Regions from separate parts of the Streptomyces sp. NPDC048420 genome, predicted to be linked through region 2. Evidence: riboswitches for the same ligand, from Rfam matches in the RefSeq annotation. Region 2 holds a riboswitch; each other region holds the start of a gene.

What was found. Region 2 has a riboswitch for cyclic di-AMP ahead of AB0D34_RS12015 (M23 family metallopeptidase). Riboswitches for the same ligand answer to the same signal wherever they lie in the genome.
Positions count from the first base shown of each region.
Region 1: linked by a shared signal. The riboswitch ahead of AB0D34_RS42640 (transglycosylase SLT domain-containing protein) and the one ahead of AB0D34_RS12015 (M23 family metallopeptidase) in region 2 are both predicted to bind cyclic di-AMP.
Region 3: linked by a shared signal. The riboswitch ahead of AB0D34_RS36930 (transglycosylase family protein) and the one ahead of AB0D34_RS12015 (M23 family metallopeptidase) in region 2 are both predicted to bind cyclic di-AMP.

Region 1 covers NZ_JBEZKG010000039.1:3,303-7,605, forward strand. Annotated here, with positions in the region: gene AB0D34_RS42635 (CocE/NonD family hydrolase) at 1-1,566, shown strand, start outside; cyclic di-AMP (ydaO/yuaA leader) riboswitch at 1,833-2,005, shown strand; gene AB0D34_RS42640 (transglycosylase SLT domain-containing protein) at 2,011-2,493, shown strand; gene AB0D34_RS42645 (HAD family hydrolase) at 2,497-3,309, opposite strand; gene AB0D34_RS42650 (LacI family DNA-binding transcriptional regulator) at 3,800-4,303, opposite strand, start outside.
Region 2 covers NZ_JBEZKG010000006.1:64,989-69,291, reverse strand. Annotated here, with positions in the region: gene AB0D34_RS12025 (pitrilysin family protein) at 1-489, shown strand, start outside; gene AB0D34_RS12020 (pitrilysin family protein) at 486-1,874, shown strand; cyclic di-AMP (ydaO/yuaA leader) riboswitch at 2,084-2,250, shown strand; gene AB0D34_RS12015 (M23 family metallopeptidase) at 2,264-3,025, shown strand; gene AB0D34_RS12010 (GntR family transcriptional regulator) at 3,215-3,910, shown strand; gene AB0D34_RS12005 (HPr family phosphocarrier protein) at 4,037-4,303, opposite strand, start outside.
Region 3 covers NZ_JBEZKG010000025.1:51,533-55,835, forward strand. Annotated here, with positions in the region: gene AB0D34_RS36920 (septum formation initiator family protein) at 1-404, opposite strand, end outside; gene eno (phosphopyruvate hydratase) at 507-1,793, opposite strand; gene AB0D34_RS36930 (transglycosylase family protein) at 2,086-2,769, opposite strand; cyclic di-AMP (ydaO/yuaA leader) riboswitch at 2,773-2,935, opposite strand; gene AB0D34_RS36935 (transglycosylase family protein) at 3,141-4,151, opposite strand.

The DNA of each region.
Region 1 (4,303 bases), on a different contig from region 2:
GTGCACTACATGGGAGGTTCCGTCCTCGCGGTGGACATGCACGCGTGGGCGGCGACGATGCTCGCCTTCGTCTCCAGGCCGCCGGATCCGCTCCATGTGGGCGACGCCTGGCGGGAGATGTGGCTCAAGCGCCTGGAGCAGGTCGACCCGTTCATCCACACCTGGCTCGCCCACCAGACCCGCGACGACTACTGGCGCCACGGCAGCGTCTGCGAGGACTACGGCGCGATCGACGCGGCCGTCCTCGCGGTGGGCGGCTGGCACGACCCGTACCGCGACACGGTCCTCAGACTCGTCGAGCACCTGCCGCAGGACCGCGTACGAGGGATCGTCGGCCCCTGGTCCCACCAGTACCCGGACCGGGGCCTGCCGCCCGGCCCGGCGATCGGCTTCCTCCAGGAGACCCTGCGCTGGTGGGACCAGCACCTCAAGGGCGTCGACACCGGCGTCATGCGGGAACCGCTCCTGCGCTCCTACGTCAGCGACTCCCACCCCCCGGCCACGGTCTACGACACTCTGCCGGGCCGCTGGGTCGGCGAGCCGGCCTGGCCCTCCCCGAACGTGACGACGGTGTCGTACGGCCTTCAGGGCGCCCCCGTCCTGGTCCGTTCCCCGCAGCACACGGGCGTGGACGCGGGCCGGTTCTTCCCGTTCGGGAACGACGCCGACCTGCCGCCGGACCAGCGGGAGGAGGACGCCCGTTCGGCCTGCTTCGAGTTCGCGGTGGGCGAGGAGACGTGGGTCCTCGGGCGGCCGCGGGTGCGGCTGAGGGTGACCTCGGAGGTGTCGCGCGGGCAGGTCGTCGCGCGGCTGTGCGACGTGGCCCCTGACGGGTCGTCGACCCTGGTCACGCGCGGGGTGCTGAACCTCTCCGCGCGCCATGGCCGGGACCGGGCGGTGCCCTGGGAGCCGGGGGCCACCCAGGAGGTGTCCTTCGAGCTGAACGGCATCGGGCACGCCTTCCCGCCCGGCCACCGCATCCGGCTCGCCGTGTCCTCGGCGTACTGGCCCTGGATCTGGCCGCAGCCGGAGTCGCAGGCCGGGTTCACGCTGGAGCCCGCGGGGAGCTTCCTCGAACTGCCGGTACGCGTGCGTGGAGCCGCCTCGGACATCGACGCGGACATCGATGCGGACATCGCCTCGGAGATCGCCTTCGAGGAGCCGGAGCAGGCCGCGCCGCTGGGGGTCAGTTATCCTGTGACGCTCGACGAGCCCCGGCCCGAGCGCCTGGTCGTGCGGGACGTCGCCAAGGGCCAGTGGCGTCTTGAGGTCGACCCGCGATACGGCGGCACGCGCGTGTACCCCGACGGGCTCGAGTTCACCGAGGACGCGCTGGAGACGTACACGATCCACGAGCAGGACCCCCTGTCGGCGCGCGCCCGCTCGGACTGGTCGATCCGGCTGCACCGCCCGGAACTCGCCTGGGACACCACCGTCCGCACCCGCTCGGAGATCAGCTGCGACGGAACGGACTTCCTCACCTCGAACGAGGTCGTCTGCACCGACGGCGGCGAGGTGGTGTTCCACCGGACGTGGGAGAAGCGGATCCCACGGACGGCCGGTTGACTATGAGTTGGGCATCTTGCCCGTTTTGCACGTCTTGCGAACAGGCGTGACTTGGCTCACTCGGATCGGCGGTTCGACGGATATCCGGAATCAAACGATCCGCCTTCTCTTCGCGCGAGTTGAGGCTTGCGTCCGCAAAGGATCAAGCGCCTCAAATGCCCCGTACCAAGGTCAATAGGCACGGCATGTGAATTCGCCACTTGTTCCGGACATGTGCTCTCGCATACGTTCCCGGCCTGTCGGGCGGACGCCGAATCCTGCCACCGCCCGTACACCCACCGAGAACCACGGCAGGAGCGGGGGAACCAGGTAGGTCGCCGGACCGGACGTCTTCGGACATACCGGTACGGCTTGGGGTGAAGTCGCGCCTTTCGCAGGTGTGGCCGGGCAGCTCCCGCCCGAACCCGACAGCTCACCTCGCAGGCGACGGAGAGGAACTTCGCCATGCCCGCTGCCGCTCAGCACCGCGCTCCCCGCACGAACCGTCTCGTCCGCAAGCTCGCCCTCGCCGGCACCGGAATCGCCGTACTCGCGCTGCCCCTCGTCGGCGCGACCACCGCGTCCGCGGCCACCCCGACCGTGCAGACCGCCACCACGCTCGGCTACGCCAACAACCTCGACGGCTGGATCCGGGCCTCCCTGGCCGTCATGGCGGAGCACGGGATTCCCGGTTCCTACAACGGCATCTACCGCAACATCATCCGCGAGTCCTCCGGCAACCCCTGGGCCATCAACCTCTGGGACTCCAACGCGGCCGCCGGCACGCCCTCCAAGGGTCTGCTCCAGGTGATCGACCCGACGTTCAACGCGTACCACGTGGCCAACACCTCGTGGGACCCGTACGACCCGGTCGCGAACATCACGGCGGCCTGCAACTACGCGGCCCAGCGGTACGGGTCGATCGACAACGTGTGGGGCGCGTACTAGGAACTACGCCTCGGGGAACAGTCTTTCGAGGACGACGGCGATGCCGTCGTCCTCGTTCGACGAGGTCACCTCGTCGGCCACGGCCTTGAGTTCGGGGTGGGCGTTGGCCATCGCGACGCCGTGGGCCGCCCAGTCGAACATGGGGATGTCGTTGGGCATGTCCCCGAAGGCGATCGTCATCTCGGGCCCCAGGCCCAGGTGTTCGGCGGCCAGCGCGAGACCGGTGGCCTTGGTGATGCCGCATGGCTGGAGTTCGACGGTCCCGGGCCCGGACATGGTGACCGTGGCCAGTGAGCCCACCACCGAGCGCGCGGTCACCGCCAACTCGTCGTCGGACAGGTAGGGATGGCGCAGCAGCACCTTGCTGATCGGCGCGCACCACAGGTCGTCGCGGCGGCCCACCCGCACGGCGGGCAGGGTCGGATGGGGCATCAGATATCCCGGCTCGATGAGCGTGAGCCCGTCGACACCGTCCTGGTCGACGGCGGCGTACACCTGTCCGACCTCGGCCTCGATCTTGCCGAGCGCGGTCTCGGCCAGCTCGCGGTCCAGGGTGACCGACCACAGCAGACGGTCCGCGCCGGCGTCGTACACCTGCGCGCCCTGTCCGCACACCGCGAGCCCCGTGCTGCCGAGGTCGTCGAGCAGCGGCCGCACTCTGGGTGCCGGCCGTCCCGTCACGACGAGATGCCGGGCTCCGGCCGCCGCCACCCGCGCGAGCGCGGCCAACGACCGGTCGGAGAGGGTGTCGTCGGCACGCAGCAGCGTGCCGTCCAGGTCGGTGGCGATCAGTGAATATGCGGTGGAGGCGGCCATGATCAGAGAATACGGATGGTTGGCCCCTCCGACTCGACGCGAACCGGACGGCTGCTGCTTTCACATCCGTTGACGGCAGTTCCGGTTCCGGGTGTGCGGCGGCACGGCACGACCACGGCCGACGAACCGCACGGGGCACGGCCCGAACACCCCTGCGGGCCACGGGCCTTGCGTGAGGACACCAACACGATCCATCGTCCGGCGCGGTCCGGGCTGGGGGCTCCCGGGTGCTTCCGGCGGAGCGGATGCGCCGCAAACCGCGCGAGCGCGGCCGAAGACCCCAGCGGACGCGGGCCCTGCCCCCGCACCAGGGCGCCGACACAAGCCATCATCCCGCGCGATCCGGGCCGCGGGCTCCCGATGCTTCCGCCGGAGCAGATACGCCGCCGACCCCAGCGGATCACGGGCCCTGGCCCGCACCAGGGCGTCGGCGCGCCTCCAGCGTCCGGCGGTGGGGGCCGTGGGTTCCTCCGTGGATCCCGTGGAGCGGTTACGCCGAGTCCCGGATCACCAGTTCCGTCGGGAGGATCACCCCGGCCGTGTCCTCGCCGGTGACCTGGGCGAGGAGCATGCGGACCATCTCGGCGCTGATGCGGTCGAAGGGCTGGCGCATGGTGGTGAGGGCGGGGGTGATGGCGGTGGCCGCCGGGGAGTCGTCGAAACCGCCGACAGCGATGTCACCCGGGACCGAACGCCCGGACTGCTGAAGGACGTTGACGACACCGAGGGCCATGAGGTCGGAGGCGACGAACACGGCGTCCATGTCGGGGGCCTGGGACAGCAGCCGCCGCGCCGCCCGTTCGCCACCACTGCGCCGGAAGTCGCCCTCGACCACGAGCGCGGGGTCGTACGGCAGGCCCGCGTCGGCGAGCACGTCCCGGTAGCCGGCGAGCCGGTCGGGGCCGCCCGGCATGTCCAGCGGCCCGGTGACCATGCCGACGCGGCGCCGGCCACCGGCGAGCAGATGGCGGACCATCTCCTGCGCGCCCTCGCG
Region 2 (4,303 bases):
ACGGCCGTCGCGGCCGGGTTCGGACTGCTCCGGCTGGCCGGTGCGCCCTCCCTGGGCTGGCTCGACGTGAAGACCTCCGGTGACGTCGAGGTGCCGGTCATCGAGGCCGCCATCGACGAGGAGCTCGCCCGGTTCGCCGAGGAGGGCCCCACCGCCGAGGAGATGGAGCGCGCCCAGGCCCAGTTGGAGCGCGAGTGGCTGGACCGGCTCGGCACCGTCGCGGGCCGCGCCGACGAACTGTGCCGCTACGCCGTCCTGTTCGGCGACCCCCAGCTCGCCCTCACCGCCGTGCAGCGCGTCCTGGAGGTGAGCGCCGAGGAGGTCCAGGCGGTCGCCAAGGCCAAGCTGCGTCCCGACAACCGCGCGGTGCTCGTCTACGAGCCCACCGCACCGGCCGAGATCGCCGACAGTGCCGAGGATGCCGCCGAGGACCCGGAAGCCGCGGCGACCGTAGAAGCCACCGACGAGAACGAGGAGGCGGCCAAGTGACCGAGCTCGCCGCGATGGAATTCCACCCGCAGCCGCAGGCGGGCGAGCCCAAGGTCTGGGCCTTCCCCGCCCCCGAGCGCGGGACGCTCGACAACGGCCTCACCGTCCTGCGCTGCCACCGCCCCGGCCAGCAGGTCGTCGCCGTCGAGGTGCTCCTGGACGCGCCCCTGGACGCCGAGCCGGCCGGACTGGACGGCGTGGCCACGATCATGGCGCGCGCCTTCTCCGAGGGCACCGACAAGCACTCCGCCGAGGAGTTCGCCGCCGAGCTGGAGCGCTGTGGCGCCACCCTCGACGCGCACGCCGACCACCCGGGCGTCCGCCTCAGCCTCGAAGTGCCGGCCTCCCGGCTCGCCAAGGCGCTCGGTCTGCTGGCCGACGCCCTCAGGGCGCCCGCTTTCGCGGACAGCGAGGTGGAGCGGCTCGTCAACAACCGCCTGGACGAGATCCCCCACGAGCTGGCCAACCCGTCCCGCCGCGCCGCCAAGGAGCTCTCCAGGGAGCTGTTCCCGGCGGACTCGCGCATGTCGCGCCCGCGCCAGGGCACCGAGGAGACGGTCGAGAACATCGACTCGGCGGCCGTGCGCGGCTTCTACGAGAAGCACGTGCGCCCCGCCACCGCGACCGCCGTGGTCGTCGGCGACCTGACCGACATCGACCTGGACGCACTGCTGGGCGACACCCTCGGCTCCTGGACCGGTTCCACGGGCAAGCCGCGGCCCGTGCCGCCGGTGACCGCCGACGACACCGGCCGGGTCGTCATCGTGGACCGTCCCGGCGCCGTCCAGACGCAGTTGCTGATCGGCCGCATCGGCGCCGACCGGCACGCACGCGTGTGGCCAGCCCAGGTGCTCGGCACCTACTGCCTCGGCGGCACCCTCACCTCCCGCCTGGACCGCGTCCTGCGTGAGGAGAAGGGCTACACCTACGGCGTGCGCTCGTTCGGGCAGGTCCTCAGGTCCGCCCCGGACGGCTCGGGCGCCGCGATGCTCGCCATCAGCGGCTCCGTCGACACCCCGAACACCGGTCCCGCCCTGGACGACCTGTGGAAGGTGCTGCGCACGCTCGCCGAGGGCGGTCTCACCGACGCCGAGCGGGATGTCGCCGTACAGAACCTCGTCGGTGTGGCGCCGCTCAAGTACGAGACCGCTGCGGCCGTCGCGAGCACGCTGGCCGACCAGGTCGAGCAGCACCTGCCGGACGACTACCAGGCGACGCTGTACCAGCAGCTCGCCGCGACCGGCACGGTGGAGGCCACCGCGGCCGTCGTGAACGCCTTCCCGGTGGACCGCCTCGTGACGATCCTGGTCGGCGACGCGGCTGCCATCAAGGAGCCCGTCGAGGCCCTCGGCATCGGTGAAGTGAAGGTCGTGACGGCCGAGTAGAGCGAGCGCCGTACAGGGGCCCTGGTGACGGAGGCGTCACCAGGGCCCCTTGGATGTCCGAGTCTCTTAGATGTCCGAATTGGGCAGGAGGTTGCCTGTCTGCCCTGTGGGATGCGCTACAAAAACCGTGATCGGTTTGGGGATTGAAAGTGTGCCCGCTTAGCGTCCTCTGGGCTGTCCGTCAGGCACCGCGCCGCGCCCGCGGCACCGGACAGTCATCGCCGAGTCCCCGCATGGCGCGAGCCAGGGGAGCCGGGGACCCAAATGGTAAGTCCCTGGGGTGAATCGGACGCCCGCGCGAGCCGCGAGGGGGTCCGTAGGAGACCTTCCTGCTCCGAACCCGTCAGCTAACCCGGTAGGCGAGAAGGAAGGAAAGGACCAGCCACTACATGGCGTTCACCTGCGCCACCGGGAAGCACCGTCGTCCCAGCCGGATGAAGCGCACCACCGCCCGCGCGGCGGGAGTCGCGGCCCTCGCCACCACCGGCGTCATCGGCACCATCGCAGCACCGGCGTTCGCCGCCGACAACTCCGTCAACTCCGTCGAACAGACCGGCCTCATGCCCGTCGTCAGCGCCGGCGCCTCGCTGGCCGAGCAGATCGACGCGCAGGCCGTCGCCCAGGAGCAGGCCGCCGCGCAGAAGAAGGCGGCGGCGGAGGCCAAGCGCAAGGCCGAGGCACGCGCCAAGGAGATACGCGAGGCCAAGGAGCGGGCCGCGCGCGAGGCCGAGCGCAAGCGCCTCAACGCCTTCGTCGCCCCGATCTCCGGCTCCTACATCTCCACCGGCTACAAGACCGGCGGCTCCCTCTGGTCCTCCGGCAGCCACACCGGTGTCGACTTCCACGCCGCCAGCGGCACCTCCGTGCACGCGGTCGGCCGTGGCACCGTCGTGGAGGCCGGCTGGGGCGGGTCGTACGGCAACGAGATCGTGATCAGGATGGCCGACGGGACGTACACGCAGTACGGCCACCTCTCGTCCATCGGCGTCTCGGTCGGCCAGTCGGTCACCCCGGGCCAGCAGATCGGCCTGTCCGGCGCGACCGGCAACGTCACCGGAGCGCATCTGCACTTCGAGGCCCGCACCACCGCCGAGTACGGCTCGGACATCGACCCCGTCGCCTACCTGCGCTCGCACGGCGTGAACGTCTGACGACGTACCGCGAGACCCCCGAGGCCCCGGCTCCCCGTGAGCCGGGGTTTTCGTCGTTTCAGTCCCTCCGCTGTCCAAAAAATATCCCTGGATTCCGGTCCGGCGTCGGAAATTCCCGCTGATTGCAATAGAGTCACTGAACACACGTCAATCGGAGACGTTTCACGGGGATTAAGGCGGAGGTCGGACATGCGTATTCCGGCGCACTCGGTATGCACGGCGATCCGGGACGACATCGTCGCCGGTGTCTACGAGCGCGGCAGCCGGCTCACCGAGGAACTGCTCGCCCGCCGCTACGGCGTCTCCCGCGTCCCCGTCCGGGAGGCCCTGCGCACGCTGGAGGCCGAGGGCTTCGTCGTGACGCGGCGGCACGCGGGCGCGTGCGTCGCGGAACCGACCGAGCAGGAGGGCGCCGACCTCCTGGAGATGCGCATGCTCCTCGAACCGCTCGGCGCCTCCCGGGCCGCCCAGCGGCGCACCGAGGCCCATCTGAAGGTGCTGCGCGGCCTGGTCCGACTGGGCCAGGAACGGGCCAGGCGGGGCAACAGCGAGGATCTGCGCTCCCTGGGGGGCTGGTTCCACGAGACGCTCGCCCAGTCCTCCGGCAGCCCGGCGCTGACCTCGATGCTGACCCAGCTGCGGCACAAGATCGCCTGGATGTACGTGGTGGAGGCGCCCGCCAACCCGGCGGAGTCCTGGGCCGAGCACGGCGCGATCGTGGACGCGGTGGCACGCGGGGACGGGGACCGCGCGCGGGCGATCACGGCGCTGCACACCGAGCGCTCCAGTGCGGCGCACCGTCTGAGGTTCCCCTCGGGGCCCGACCGCACGGACCGTGTGAGGACCTCGCAACCTCCTGTAAACGTGACGGGTCTGCGGCATTAACACGGGCGCCGTATACAAAGAGGAGTAATTCGCGGGGGAGTATTTCTGCTGCCTGTGAAAGGGAAATGCGAAGGGCCCGTCCGATAATTCGGACGAGCCCCTCGGTGCTTTTCAGGGCACCGGCACTCAGACGGTCTCGGGAAGCTCCTCAAGACCCTCGGCGACCAGTTTCGCGAGCCGGTCGAGAGCCGCGTCCGCGCCGTCGGCGTCGGAGGCGAGCACGATCTCCTCGCCGCCCTGGGCGCCCAGGCCGAGCACGGCCAGCATGGAGGCCGCATTGACGGGGTTGCCGTCGGCCTTGGCGATCGTCACCGGGATACCTGCGGCCGTGGCGGCCCGGACGAAGATGGAAGCGGGGCGGGCGTGGAGGCCCTCGGCCCAGCCGACGTTGAC
Region 3 (4,303 bases), on a different contig from region 2:
AGGTCGGTGCGCGACTGCTTGGCCGCGTCCGGGTCGACGACGATGAACCCCGTCTCCCCCGGCATCACGTAGTGCAACCGCTGCCGGATCTGCTGCTCCGCGTACGCGTCGTCCTGCCAGCGCGCCTTGAGGTCACGCAGCTTCTCGACGCGCTCGGCGGCCTGCGCCTTCTCCCGCTGGAGGTCGGCGATCTCGGCACGCTGGGAGACGTACTGCCTTATCGGGTACGCCAGCGCCACCACCAGCGTGCACACCACGAGGGCGAGCAGCGCGGCCCGGCCGGTCAGCCGGGAGCGGCGGGCCTGCCGTCTGGTCTGAGACCGGTAGACACGGGCCGCCGTCTGCTCACCGAGCAGCTTGATCCTGGTCGCGGTGGAGAAACGGTCCCGGTCCTTGACGGCCATGTCCCCATCTCTCCTTACTCACACGCGCGTACGTCCCCGCACACGGTACGGGACCGGTGCGGGGACGTACGTACGACTGGCGAAGCCTTAGCCCTGCCGAGATCAGCCCTTGAAGCGCGGGAACGCCGAACGGCCGGCGTACACCGCCGCGTCGTCCAGGATCTCCTCGATGCGCAGGAGCTGGTTGTACTTGGCGACGCGGTCCGAGCGGGCCGGGGCGCCGGTCTTGATCTGGCCGCAGTTCACCGCGACGGCGAGGTCGGCGATGGTGACGTCCTCGGTCTCGCCGGAGCGGTGGGACATCATGCACTTGAAGCCGTTGCGCTGGGCCATCTCGACGGCGTCCAGGGTCTCGGTCAGCGAACCGATCTGGTTCACCTTGACCAGGAGGGCGTTGGCGGAGCCCTCCTCGATGCCGCGGGCCAGGCGCTCCGGGTTGGTGACGAAGAGGTCGTCGCCGACGATCTGGACCTTGTCGCCCAGCTTGTCGGTGATGACCTTCCAGCCGGCCCAGTCGTCCTCGAACAGCGGGTCCTCGATGGAGACGAGCGGGTAGGCCGCCACGAGCTCCTCGTAGTACTCGGTCATCTCGGCGGCCGAGCGGGACTTGCCCTCGAACTCGTACTTGCCGTCCTTGTAGAACTCGGACGCGGCGACGTCGAGCGCGAGCGCGATCTGCTCACCGGGGACGTAACCGGCCTGCTTGATGGCCTCGACGATGAGGTCGAGCGCGGCGCGGTTGGACTCCAGGTTCGGGGCGAAGCCGCCCTCGTCGCCGAGGCCCGTGGACAGGCCCTTGGTCTTCAGCACCTTCTTGAGGGTGTGGTAGACCTCGGCGCCCCAGCGCAGCGCCTCGGAGAAGGACTCCGCGCCGATCGGGGCGATCATGAACTCCTGGATGTCCACGTTGGAGTCGGCGTGCGAGCCGCCGTTCAGGATGTTCATCATCGGCACCGGCAGCAGGTGCGCGTTCGGGCCGCCCAGGTAGCGGAAGAGCGGGAGGTCGCTGGCCTCGGAGGCGGCGTGGGCGACGGCGAGGGAGACACCGAGGATGGCGTTGGCGCCGAGCGCGCCCTTGTTGTCGGTGGCGTCCAGGTCGAACATCGCCTGGTCGATCAGGCGCTGCTCGGTGGCGTCGTAGCCGACGAGCTCCGGGCCGATCTGGTCCATGACGGCGAGGACGGCCTTCTCGACACCCTTGCCCAGGTAGCGGTTGGGGTCGCCGTCGCGGAGCTCGATGGCCTCGAAGGCGCCCGTGGAGGCGCCGGACGGGACGGCGGCACGACCCGTGCTGCCGTCGTCGAGGCCGACCTCGACCTCGACCGTGGGGTTGCCTCGGGAGTCCAGGATTTCCCGGGCTACGACGACGTCGATGGACGGCACGAGCATCTCCTTCTTGGGATGTGACACGGTCCGCCGGGACCGCGGTGGGTTCTGCGAGACCGAGCCTAACCGGCTCGGGTGGATCGGCCACCGCGTGGACCGCCCCCTGGACAGAACCGAGAGTAAATTGTTTCTGAACTGAACAAAGACGCTCCCGGAAACCGGGCAGAAAAAACCCCGCCCCGGTGCGTACGGGGGAACACGCACCGGAGCGGGGAGCCCGTGGGGACGGGGGGACCCTCACGAGGCCTTCAGTATGAGGACCACGGATGTGAGGGCGCTGTGGTTCAGCTGGGCCTTACTTGAGGTGCAGCTGCTGGCCCGGGTAGATGAGGTTCGCGTCCTCGATGATGTCCTTGTTCAGCTTGAACAGCGTCTGGTAGCCGCCCTTGACCTTGTGCTTCTCGGCGATCGAGCTGAGGGTGTCACCCTTGACGACCTTGTACTCGCCGTCGCCCTTCTTGACCTTCTTGCCGGTCGGGGTGGTGACGGTCTTCTTCGTGGCCGGACGCTCGGACGAACGCGAGGCGCTCTGCTCCTCGGTCGAACGGCTGCTCGTGTTCGAGTCCGAGTCCGCGGAGCTCGAGGAGGGGCTGCTGCCGTTGTAGGCGGCGCTGGACAGGCCCACACCGCAGTTCGGCCAGGCACCCTTGCCCTGGGAGGCGAGGACCTTCTCGGCGACGGCTATCTGCTGGGCCTTGGAGGCCTGGTTGGCCTGCGCGGCGTAGGCGGTGCCGCCGTACGCGGCCCAGGTGGAGGCGGAGAACTGCAGACCGCCGTAGTAGCCGTTGCCGGTGTTGATGGACCAGTTGCCACCGGACTCGCACTGGGCGACGGCGTCCCACTCGGAGGCGGTGGCGGCGGAGGCGGTGCCGGTCGCCATCAGCGGGGCGGCGATGGCGACACCGGTGACGCCGGCGATGGCGGCGGCGCGGGTGGCCTTGGACGGACGACGGTGCTTGCCCTTGCCGGAAAACAGCATGGTGGATCCCCTCACCGACGCCTGCGAGGTGAGCTGTCGGGTTCGGGCCGGTTGAGTTGCCCGGTCACGCGAGTTGCGTGACTTCACCCCAAGCCGGTCCAGCGTGAACTGCTGGGCCCGGCGCTTACCTTGGGTCCCCCGCTCCTGCCTACGGCGCTTGACGCGACGACTGTTCCCGTACGGCCGCTGGCAGGATTCGGCGTTGCGACAGACGGGGCTCGGGTTGCCGAGCGGTGTTGACCGTAGACATGCGCTCGGCGGAATTTCAAAGACGATCAGGGCTTCTGAGACTCATCCCACACTTTCACCAAAGTGGACATTCGGTGCGAAGTGTGACGTGAACTGCCGCTGTTTTTCAGGTCTTTTCGACCCTATTCAGCCCCTGTGTCGAGCGTCTGACCGGCGACGATGTTGCTCGGGTCGGCCCCGATGCGGTCCTTGTTCTCGGCATAGAGGGCCCGCCACCCGCCGTCGAGGCCAAGGGAGTCGGCGATGGAGGCGAGGGAGTCGCCCGCGCGGACGGTGTAGGTGGCGGCGGCATGACGGCCGGCGGAGGAGGCCGCGCTCTTCGTCGACAGGCTCTTGTCCGCACCCTCGTCCGCGCTGGTGCCGCGGTGCTTGCCGGAGCCGAGGGCGCCGACATCGACGAGGGCCGAAGAGCCGCCCTCCTGCCACGACTTGTCCGCTTCATCCTCTTCTGCGCTCACCACGGGCGAGCCGTCGGAGGACTGCGAGTCTTCCCTGGCGGAGCTCTCGGGATCAGGAGAGTTGGATTTGTCCGACTTGGCGGATTCGTCATCACCGGTCGACGGAGAAGCCGACGGCGAGGGCGTCGCGGACGAACCGTCCAGCGAGTCGAGCAGACCGGGAGAGTCCTCGGCGCCCGACGAGTTCGAGGAATCGGAAGAGACGGATGAACCGGACGATCGGGACGACTGCGACGAACCGGATGCCGAGGACGAGGGCGTCCCGCTCCCCACACCCGTGTCGACGTCGGCCGAACTCGAGTCCTTGCTGAGGCCGGAGAGCAGACCGCAGGTCGGCCACGCGGCGATGCCCTGGTCCGCGAGGAGCTTCTCGGCCACGGCTATCTGCTGGTTGCGGCTGGCCTGGTCCGCGGTCTCGGCGTATTCGAGGCCGCCGTACTTCTCCCAGTTCTCCTGGGACACCTGCAGGCCGCCGTAGTAGCCGTTGCCGTCGTTCGCGCTCCAGGAGCCACCGCTCTCGCACTCCGCGACCCGGTCCCAGGTGGTGCCGGTGGCGGCGCTCGCTCCGCTAGCCGCGAGCAGTGGGATCGCGATGGCGGATCCCGTCACACCGGCCGCCACAAGGAGAGCCGGAGCCTGACGGGGGCGACGGTGACGACCGTTCCCGGAGAGCATGCGGGGACCTTTCCCAAGACAGCAGAAACCCGCGCGGCGAGTGGTACGGGGCACCGCGCTGGTCCGTGAACGTATAGGGGTTCGATCACTTGTCACAAGTTAATGCCGCGTAGATCACGTGAAGATCACAGACTTGAGGGCGCGTCATGTTT